3 linked regions of the Lacrimispora indolis DSM 755 genome follow. The protein of the gene in region 2 interacts with the protein of the main gene of each other region in a pairwise test. Links are inferred from orthologs where the notes say so. Each region holds a gene or a part of one and is shown on either strand. Other genes may lie near its edges. The genes, in order: K401_RS0108560, K401_RS0124315 and sfsA.

Evidence for each region.
Region 1: the proteins of K401_RS0124315 (region 2) and K401_RS0108560 interact in binary tests that used the Escherichia coli proteins (3 or more experiments, as listed by UniProt). The link is inferred for Lacrimispora indolis DSM 755 from one-to-one orthologs.
Region 3: the proteins of K401_RS0124315 (region 2) and sfsA interact in binary tests that used the Escherichia coli proteins (3 or more experiments, as listed by UniProt). The link is inferred for Lacrimispora indolis DSM 755 from one-to-one orthologs.

Annotation. Positions count from the first base shown.
Region 1 is NZ_AZUI01000001.1:1,793,070-1,796,068, forward strand. What follows is about bases 42-2,880. They hold K401_RS0108560 (ABC transporter ATP-binding protein), read right to left. Parts: upstream 2,071-2,880; coding sequence 1,012-2,070; downstream 42-1,011. Other genes in these bases: K401_RS0108555 (hypothetical protein), read right to left, coding at 370-906; cysW (sulfate ABC transporter permease subunit CysW), read right to left, coding at 2,076-2,880. In the rest of the region: more of cysW, read right to left, coding at 2,881-2,885; sulfate ABC transporter permease subunit CysT, read right to left, coding at 2,892-2,999. UniProt on the Escherichia coli protein: Part of the ABC transporter complex CysAWTP involved in sulfate/thiosulfate import. Responsible for energy coupling to the transport system.
Region 2 is NZ_AZUI01000001.1:4,992,796-4,995,784, reverse strand. What follows is about bases 20-2,848. They hold K401_RS0124315 (glutamate-5-semialdehyde dehydrogenase), read right to left. Parts: upstream 2,142-2,848; coding sequence 897-2,141; downstream 20-896. Other genes in these bases: K401_RS0124305 (DUF896 domain-containing protein), read right to left, coding at 2,780-2,848; K401_RS0124310 (5-formyltetrahydrofolate cyclo-ligase), read right to left, coding at 2,260-2,802; K401_RS0124320 (GntR family transcriptional regulator), read left to right, coding at 48-761. Also shown: more of K401_RS0124305, read right to left, coding at 2,849-2,989. UniProt on the Escherichia coli protein: Catalyzes the NADPH-dependent reduction of L-glutamate 5-phosphate into L-glutamate 5-semialdehyde and phosphate. The product spontaneously undergoes cyclization to form 1-pyrroline-5-carboxylate.
Region 3 is NZ_AZUI01000001.1:1,170,640-1,173,793, reverse strand. What follows is about bases 153-3,146. They hold sfsA (DNA/RNA nuclease SfsA), read right to left. Parts: upstream 2,053-3,146; coding sequence 1,252-2,052; downstream 153-1,251. Other genes in these bases: thrC (threonine synthase), read left to right, coding at 2,262-3,146; K401_RS0105670 (TPM domain-containing protein), read left to right, coding at 153-1,059. In the rest of the region: K401_RS0105675 (TFIIB-type zinc ribbon-containing protein), read left to right, coding at 1-151; more of K401_RS0105670, read left to right, coding at 148-152; more of thrC, read left to right, coding at 3,147-3,154. UniProt on the Escherichia coli protein: Binds to DNA non-specifically. Could be a regulatory factor involved in maltose metabolism.

The sequences.
Region 1 (2,999 bases), 3.2 Mb from region 2 along the record:
CGACATTATAATATAATTCAATGTAGTCAAGCGGATATTCGCAATCCGCTTCGCTACTTGCTCATAACCGAATAGCAGCTTGAGCTTATTTAAGAGTCTTATAACAGGTCTCTTCAATAAGCTCTCTTTAATAGTCCGGGTTTCTTATGAAGCTCCAGGTCTTCTTGCCTTAGTTTTTCTATCTCATACTAATACGAATAAAGCGCGGTCCCAGGTCCTGGAAACGCACTTTCTCCCTATTCTTCATATCCACTTATTCAACCATATATAGAGTTATTATAAATGGAAACTTTTTCTGAAATAGACATTCCAAGGTTAATTTATGGGGCAATTGCCATTGTCCTTCTAAAGGTGCTGCTGTCCCTGCAGTTATACAATAGGTAATTCGTTCTCCTGCTCCATATACCGGCAAAATATAAAGATGGCACACAAAAACTCGGGACGAAGCTCCTCTGCTGCGTCAAGATTCCAGCCACCGGAAAAGATACCCCTGCGCAGGAGAGTGAGAATCACTCTGCCGGAAGGGTCGGTCAAACGGTAGTTTTGGCTGTTGATCATTCGGAGAAGTCCGCTCCGGTCCTGAAACACGAGTTCAGCGGAATTTACCCGTGGCATCCTATAGCTGAACTGCCCAACAATGGAGGGGTCGTTTTCGTCCGCATATTTGGGAACACCGGATAACAGAATCTCGCCGTCAGAATTTTTCAGCAGGTATTGCCTGGAGCAGACACCAAGGATTCGCTCTCCTGTTGGTATCTCCGTCCGGATTTGGGTAAGGAACTGCTTTTCTCCTGCAATGATTTGCTTTTCCAAACCGAACATATGGTTGTGAATGTTGGCCAATGCCGGACCGGAAGCCTTATTGTCCATCCGGTACAGGGTGCCTGACTTTAAAAGAAGGTTCATCTTATCGCCTCCAAAATGAGCTGATAACAGAAAAGACACATATCACCGATGCAGCCATGACAAAAACAGAATTCATAAATAAACAGCGTTATAAATGCTGAACTGTCAGATGGTAAATATATCACTGGGCTGAAAAGACCTGTTTTCCGCCAGGCGCACCTGTGTGTCATTGTAAAGATACAGACGGTAAATCAGCACACTGACTTCTTCCCCCACAGCGAGAAATTCATCTTCTAAGGACCTGTATGCAACAAGCTTTATCCCACCCACATTCAATCTCAGCTCTAACATATTGCCGCGAAAAAAGCTGTCTTCTACGATTGCACGTTGAGAAGCGTGTGGATAAACCTCTTTGTCCTTTCTTGTGACCCTTATGAACTCAGGACGAAGAACAGCCTTTTCATAGCCTTTTTCAAATTCAAAACCGCTGAGCCGGCTGTAATCCTCTACAATAATGGATTCACCAATAAATCTCGCAGCAAAAGGCGTAGCCGGATTTTTATAAATCTCCACCGGTGACCCGATTTGTTCAATATGGCCTGTATTGGTGATGATGATTTCATCCGCCACCTCAACTGCTTCCTCCTGATCGTGGGTAACAAAGATACTGGTAATTCCAACCTTGTTTATCGTCTCTCTCAGCCATGTACGCAATTCTTTGCGCACCTTGGCATCAATAGCGGCAAAGGGCTCGTCAAGCAGCAGCACATGAGGTTTCGGTGCAAGCGCCCTGGCAAAAGCCACACGCTGCTTCTGCCCGCCTGAAAGCTGGTGAGGCCGGCGGTTTTCCAGTCCTTTCAGACCGATGAGTTCGATGAGTTCGTTTACTCTCTGTTTGGTATATGCCTTATCCTTTTTCTGTACCTCCAGACCAAATGCAATGTTATCAAAAACCGTCATATAACGAAAAAGGGCGTAGTTTTGAAATACAAAACCGATACCGCGTTTGCTGGCAGGAAGATCGTTAACACACTGACCATCAATAAAGATATCACCGCTGTCCGGTGCCTCCAGTCCTGCAATCATACGTAAAATAGTTGTTTTCCCGCTCCCTGAGGGCCCCAGCAGCCCAATCAGCTTTCCTTTTTCAATGGAAAAACTGATGTTTTCCGCTGCCTGATAAGAACCGAACTTTTTATTGATATTTTTTAGCTGTACATACATAGGCTCTACCTCTCTTCCCGTTTGACACGGTACTCTACAATATTGCGCAGAATCAGGATCAATATCGCAATCAACACCAAAATGGAGGAAACGGCAAAAGCCGCAGTCAGTTTAAATTCATTAAACAGAATTTCCACGTGCAGCGGCAATGTGTTTGTCTTACCCCGCAGGTGACCGGATACCACCGACACCGCCCCAAACTCGCCCAGAGCCCGTGCTGTGCAGAGTATGATGCCGTATAAAAGCCCCCACTTAATATGGGGAAAGGTAACCTTGCGAAAGATTCTCAGCCCCTTGGCACCCATCAGGGCAGCGGCTTCTTCCTCGTCGCTGCCCTGTGCCTGCATCAAGGGAATCAGCTCACGGGAAACAAAGGGGAAGGTAACAAAAATTGTTGCTAATACTATTCCAGGTACGGCAAATACAATTTTAATATCCCATGCCTCCAGCAGAGGATATGCCCAGCCGATTCGCCCGAATACCAGAATGAACACCAATCCTGCGATGATAGGGGAAATAGAGAATGGGATATCGATCAGCGTAGTCAGCGCCTGCTTTCCCCGGAACTGAAATTTAGAAATAGCCCAGGCAGCAAAGACACCAAACAGTGTATTCACAGCAACAGAAATGACAGTCGTAAACAGGGTCAGCTTTAATGCTTTCACCGTATAGTCATCTGTGACGGCCTGGAAGAAAACCTCAAAGCCTTGACGCAATGCATATACCAGAACAGTGGCAAGAGGCAGTACAAGCATGATGCCCAGAAACGCCGCTCCAAGTAAAATCAAAAGCCATTTTATGATTTTCTCTTTCATTCGCCCTTACCCCCTTGCAATTTTTTGGATGCGCGCCTGAATCAGGTTGATACCGAACAGGAGCAGGAACGCAAATACCACCATTATGAAAGCAATTGATGTTGCAGCCGGATA
Region 2 (2,989 bases):
ATAATACAATTAAAGAACTGGTTTGATAAGAAAATGAGGTGATGATTATGGCAGAGAAAAGAATTGCCCAATATAAACAGATTGAAAATGACCTGCTTCAAAAAATAAATTTAGGTTATTATAAAAAAGATGATCTGATTCCCACAGAGCTGGAGCTTTCCAACACCTATCATGTATCAAGGGTGACCGTTCGAAAAGCAACAGATAATCTGGTAGCAAAGGGACTGCTCACTAGAGTTGCCGGAGTGGGAACATTTGTGTGCCACCCTTCCGTTACATTAAACCCCAGCTCCATTCAGGGATTTTCAGAGGTGATGCATGAACAGGGAATTTCCGTCCGGACAGATGTTCCCACCTTTATGATCCAGAAAGCGCCTTCCAATATCGCTTCCATCTTAAAGATCGAAACAGGAGAACCCATTTATTTCATTGAAAGAATCCGGTATGCAAATGATGAAATATTTCAGTTTGAAACAACCTATATGTCCAGCCGCTTATATCCCGATATCTCCATGCAGGTGCTGCAGCAGTCCAAATATCAGTATTTTGAACAGGTGAAGGGAATGAAAATTGCATACAGCGACCATACCGTAACCCCCATTCATCCTTCAAAAAATATCGCTGAAATGTTTGGGATATCTTTGGACACTCCCATTTTGAGAGTTGCCAACACCACATATCTGACCAATAATCAGATCATGGATTATACAGAATTAACACTTAACTCACCTAAATATCAGTTGACCTACGTCAAAAGCTGATTTTCAAAAAACACTCCATAGAAGGGTTAAAGCAATAAAAACGGCTGCAAGAAATTTCTTTCTTACAGCCATTTTTATTTAGAGACAGCAATCTCCGTGAAATGCTTCTCTATGTTATAAGGGCAAACATGCAGGCTATGGACGTACCTGACCGTCACCATATATGATATATTTGGTTGTTGTCAGTTCCTTAAGACCCATGGGGCCTCTAGCATGGAGCTTTTGAGTACTGATGCCGATTTCCGCACCAAAGCCAAATTCAAATCCGTCAGTAAATCGGGTGGATGCATTGACATAAACGGCTGCCGCATCAATTTCATTTAAAAACTTCTGGGCATTACTATAGTCTGACGTAATGATGGATTCAGAATGTTTGGTGTTATAGCGGTTAATGTGAGAAATAGCCTCTTCCGCAGAACCAACAATCTTTAAGGACAGGATATAGTCTAAGTATTCACGGCCCCAATCGTCTTCTGTTGCCGGTACAAAGCCTTCTGCCATGGCACAGGCCTCCTCATCTCCTCGGATCTCAACGGATTTTAAAGAAAGCCTTTCTTTCAATAAAGGCAAAAACTGAGGCGCTATGTCTCTGTGAATGACAAGGGACTCACAGGCATTGCACACGCCGATCCTCTGTGTTTTTGCGTTGAAAATAATATCCAGGGCCATATCAAAATCAGCAGATTTGTCGACAAAAATGTGACAATTCCCGGTTCCTGTTTCAATGACCGGAATAGTGCTGTTATCCACAACGGTTTTTATTAATCCTGCGCCTCCTCTTGGAATCAGCACATCCACATATTCCCTGAGCCGCATGAATTCCTTTGTCACTTCCCTGTCTGTGTCAGTAATGAGCTGTATGGCATCTTCCGGAAGACCTGCATTCCTAAGGCCGGTCCGAAGCCATTTTACAATGGCCTTATTGGATTCCAGGGCATCACTTCCGCCCTTTAAGATCACGGCATTTCCCGCTTTAAAGCATAGTCCAAAGGCATCAGCGGTCACATTAGGCCTGGCCTCGTATATAATGCCTACAACGCCCAAAGGAACCCGCTTCTGGCCGATGGTAAGGCCATTGGGGCGTACTTTCATGGAAAGCACCTCTCCCACCGGGTCATCCAGTGCGGCCACGGACAAAAGTCCGTCAGCCATGGCTTCTACTCTCGCAGGAGTCAGTTCCAGACGGTCAATCAGTCCGGCGCTCATCCCGGAAGCAGCTGCCTTAATGACGTCCTCCTGATTTGCGGTGAGGATTTCAACTTCTCCTTCCAGCAGAGCAGCCGCCGCTGCCTTTAAGCCTTCATTCTTTTTTGCCGAACCAAGAATCCCTATGATTCCGGCTGTTTCTTTTGCTGTCTTTCCCATCTCAGTAATCGTCATAAAAGCCTCCTCCAATCCTTTCCTTATTATTGTCCATGAACTTTGGGCATAAAGGTATACCCGCAGGGTGTTTCCTTATTATTGTCCATGAACTTTGGGCAGGATATTTCCTTAATCCTTAAGGAGTGATAATCCGGTCCACACGTTTGTCATGAGGTTCCGTCGGAATATGGTCAAAGATCTGAAAGCCGTAGGCTATGGCAATGCGGGGATGATCTGGTTCCCTCTCAAAAAAACGGTCATAATATCCGCCTCCATAACCGATCCGGTTTCCGTACCTGTCAAAAGCAATTCCGGGAACAATAACAGGAGCTTGCGGGTCATGAACTCTTAAACAGGATGACTTTGGTTCCATAATTCCCATGACGCCTTCCTCCAGATCGGTTTTTCCGGAAATGGAATAAAATTCCAGGTCTCTTCCAACGACCTTTGGCACAGCTACGCATTTTCCCTGCTTTAATAAACTCTCCATGAACCTCCAGGTCCCCGCTTCCCGGCGAAAGGATACATAGCAGTAAACACAAAAAGCCCTGAGGATATCATCAATGCTTAAAAGCTGCCGGCAGATGGAATCATTCCAAACGCACTCGGCTGTTGTCTCCAAAGCCATACGCTGCTCTTTTACGAATATCCTGATATCATTCTTCGCCGACTTTTCCATATTTTTTACCCAGATCCGTTATGGTACCGTCTTTCTCCTCAATGGAAATATTGTTTAAATTTCCCCGTAAACTATTGCGGATGGCTTCAATATACTCCCTCCGCAAAGCAGCCTGCTCTGCAGCCTCTTTTTCTGTTAATCCTACTGACTTTGATTTATGATAAAGTGTATTGATCCGGTCGATTTT
Region 3 (3,154 bases), 3.8 Mb from region 2 along the record:
AAAGGACCAGATGTATTATTTTACAGTGAATGGGCAGACCGGTAAGGTATGCGGCAAGCTTCCTGTGGACCGGAACAAACTGATGCTTCTGTTTATGGAAATATTCCTGCCCGTATTTCTTGCCATGTTGATTGTGGGGTATCTGATATGACGAAAACAAAGGGACTGTTCCTTGGGATAAGCCGGGTAACCGTTTTACTGTTTATGGTTCTTCTGTTTCTGATCGTTCTTTCCGGCGGCATGAAAGCTTTTGCCGAAAGCCAGAGTCCGGGAGGTGCTTTAAGTGAAAAACGGGTATATGATGATGCCGGACTATTTTCCCAGGAAGAAATAGAAACATTTGAAACTCAGATCCAGGCGATGAGAAAAGATATGAATATGGATGTGGTGATTACAACCACAGACCAGGCAGGTGGAAAGTCGGCCGGACAATATGCGGAGGATTTCTACATAAGAGGAGCCTATGGAGTTGGGAAGGATTACAGCGGGGTATTGTTCCTGATTGACATGGATAACCGGGAGCTTTACATCCTTCCGGTAGGAAAGATGAACCGCTTTTTAACGGATAAGCGCTGGAATTCCATTCTGGATTCCGCTTATGACGAGATAAGCAATCAGAATTACGGAGCCTGTGCCGGGAGCTTTCTGGATGGTGTGACCAAATATTATAAGGCCGGAATTCCAGGAGGACAGTATAATTATGATAAAGAGACAGGAAAAATAAGTGTTTACCGCAGCATCCGGTGGTATGAGGCAGCTTTAGCAGCCCTTATCGGGCTTATTGCGGCGGCTTCAGCCTGCGGGGGAGTAACCAGCCGGTATTCCATGAAAAAGGAGAGAGGCGGGGCTAAGAACTCACTGATGGCCTATCGTGCAAACTGTCAGTTCCGGTATTCGGACCAGTTCGACCATCTGGTGAACAAAACCGTGACCTATATGATCATTCCCCGGAATCAGGGGAATACAGGCCGGGGCGGAGGCGGTTTTTCCTCCGGCGGCAGGAGTACTACCCATACTTCCTCCGGACGCACTATGGGAGGCGGAGGTCGGAAATTTTAATTAAATAATCATGATTCCATGTCAAAAGCGATGCTCCTGTTTTTTTAACCGAATCAAAATTCTAATATGGATGTCTAATGAACGCAGCGTGACGCTGCGTTTATTTTCCTCTATTCAGCTAGGGTCTATATACTCCGTAACAGCGGTTTCCAACGGTTACCACAACAAGTCCGTTGAAACCTTCCTCACATATCACGTCAGATAGACCGGGATCGGCATGTCCAGGGAGAGGGAATCCTCCGTAACAACACAGTCATATGCTAAAATATGGACGCCTGCCTCCTTCGCCCTTTTTAACGCTTCCGCAAATTCCGGATGCGTTTTTTTATTTGGCGTAAATGCCTCCATCTCTTTCATCTGGATGACAAACAGGATATAAGCTTCATATCCTTCCCTGTGGGCATTAATAAGCTCCTCCATGTGTTTTACTCCCCGCACCGTCGGCGCATCAGGAAACATGGCAAGGCCTTTTTCTTCCAGGGTGACACCCTTAACCTCCATGAATGCAGGGATTTTCTGCCCATGGGTTTCCCGTTTTCCAGGCAGAACTGCCTGAAAAGCCAGATCGAACCGTGACTGGTCGTAGGTAACTTCCCGTCTGATGTCCTTTATGACCGGACGGAAAAGGGAAAGCGTATCCTCCGCCTGGTGAAAAGGCAGGGGAGAATTTTCCCGGGAGGATTGCAGCCACTCGTACGCTGCCTGATTGGGGGCCTGGGAATCCATATTGATGAGGAGCGGCCCGCCCCTTTCCCGTTCCTTCCATACGCCGATCAAAGAGTATTCTGTCCTTCTTCCAAGGGCCGCGGCCTCTGGATGAAACTGCACCAGCACCTTAACGCCGGGGATGAGTAACTCCCGGCAGCGCCCTGTATTTTTAACATGACAGATCACTTCCGCTTCTCCATACCCCTCTTTTGAAATCAGGACGTGGGCAATAAAACGGTTAGGCCGGCTTATAAAGATCCCTGTCAGCATGTGTTCGTATCTCAATGAAGCTGTCTCCTTTCTGTATCCATGGTTGTATCTTACCATATAGAGAATAAAAATGGAACCCTTGTGTCTCTGGTGTGAATACATTCGTCCGTTAGATGGAAACTTTTTGCCCTTTTTTCTTGCGCCCTTAAAGAAAGTGTGCTACAATGCTGGCAAGGTTTTTGATCCATTGATATTATGAGAGAGCAGGAAAGGAATAACATACCATGGAAATATCCTATCAAAGTACCAGGGGCAAAGAGGCCGGCCTGACAGCTTCCCAGGCAATCTTAAAAGGGCTGGCGGAAGACGGCGGCCTGTTCATGCCGTGTTTTATCCCAAAGCTTGACAAATCCATGAAGGAGCTGTCGGAAATGACATATCAGGAGACAGCCTATGAGGTTATGAAGCTGTACCTTACGGATTACACAGAAGAGGAGTTAAAGAGCTGTATTGAACGGGCTTATGACAGCAAATTCGATACAGAGGAGATTGCGCCTCTTGCCAAGGCTGACGGAGCCTATTATCTGGAATTATATCATGGAAGCACCATTGCATTTAAAGATATGGCCCTTTCCATTCTCCCTCACCTGATGACTGCTGCTGCAAAAAAGAATCAGGTGAAAAATAAAATCGTGATCCTTACCGCTACCTCCGGTGACACAGGAAAGGCCGCTATGGCTGGTTTTGCCGATGTGGAAGGGACGGAAATCATCGTGTTCTATCCAAAGGATGGAGTGAGCCGTGTTCAGGAACTTCAGATGGTAACCCAGAAAGGGGAAAATACCCATGTGGCCGCCATTCATGGAAATTTTGATGACGCTCAGACAGGTGTCAAAAGGATATTCGGAGATAAGGAGTTTGCCCGCAAACTGGATGAAAAGGGCTTTCAGCTGTCTTCCGCTAACTCCATTAACATCGGCAGGCTGGTTCCCCAGGTGGTGTATTATGTCTATGCCTATGCAAAGCTCCTTGCCTGTGAAGAGATTTCTGACAGAGAAGAGATCAATGTTACCGTGCCTACTGGAAACTTTGGAAACATTCTGGCCGCCTATTTGGCAAAGCAGATGGGGGTTCCCATTAAGACCCTTATCTGTGCCTCCAATGAAAATAAGGTTCT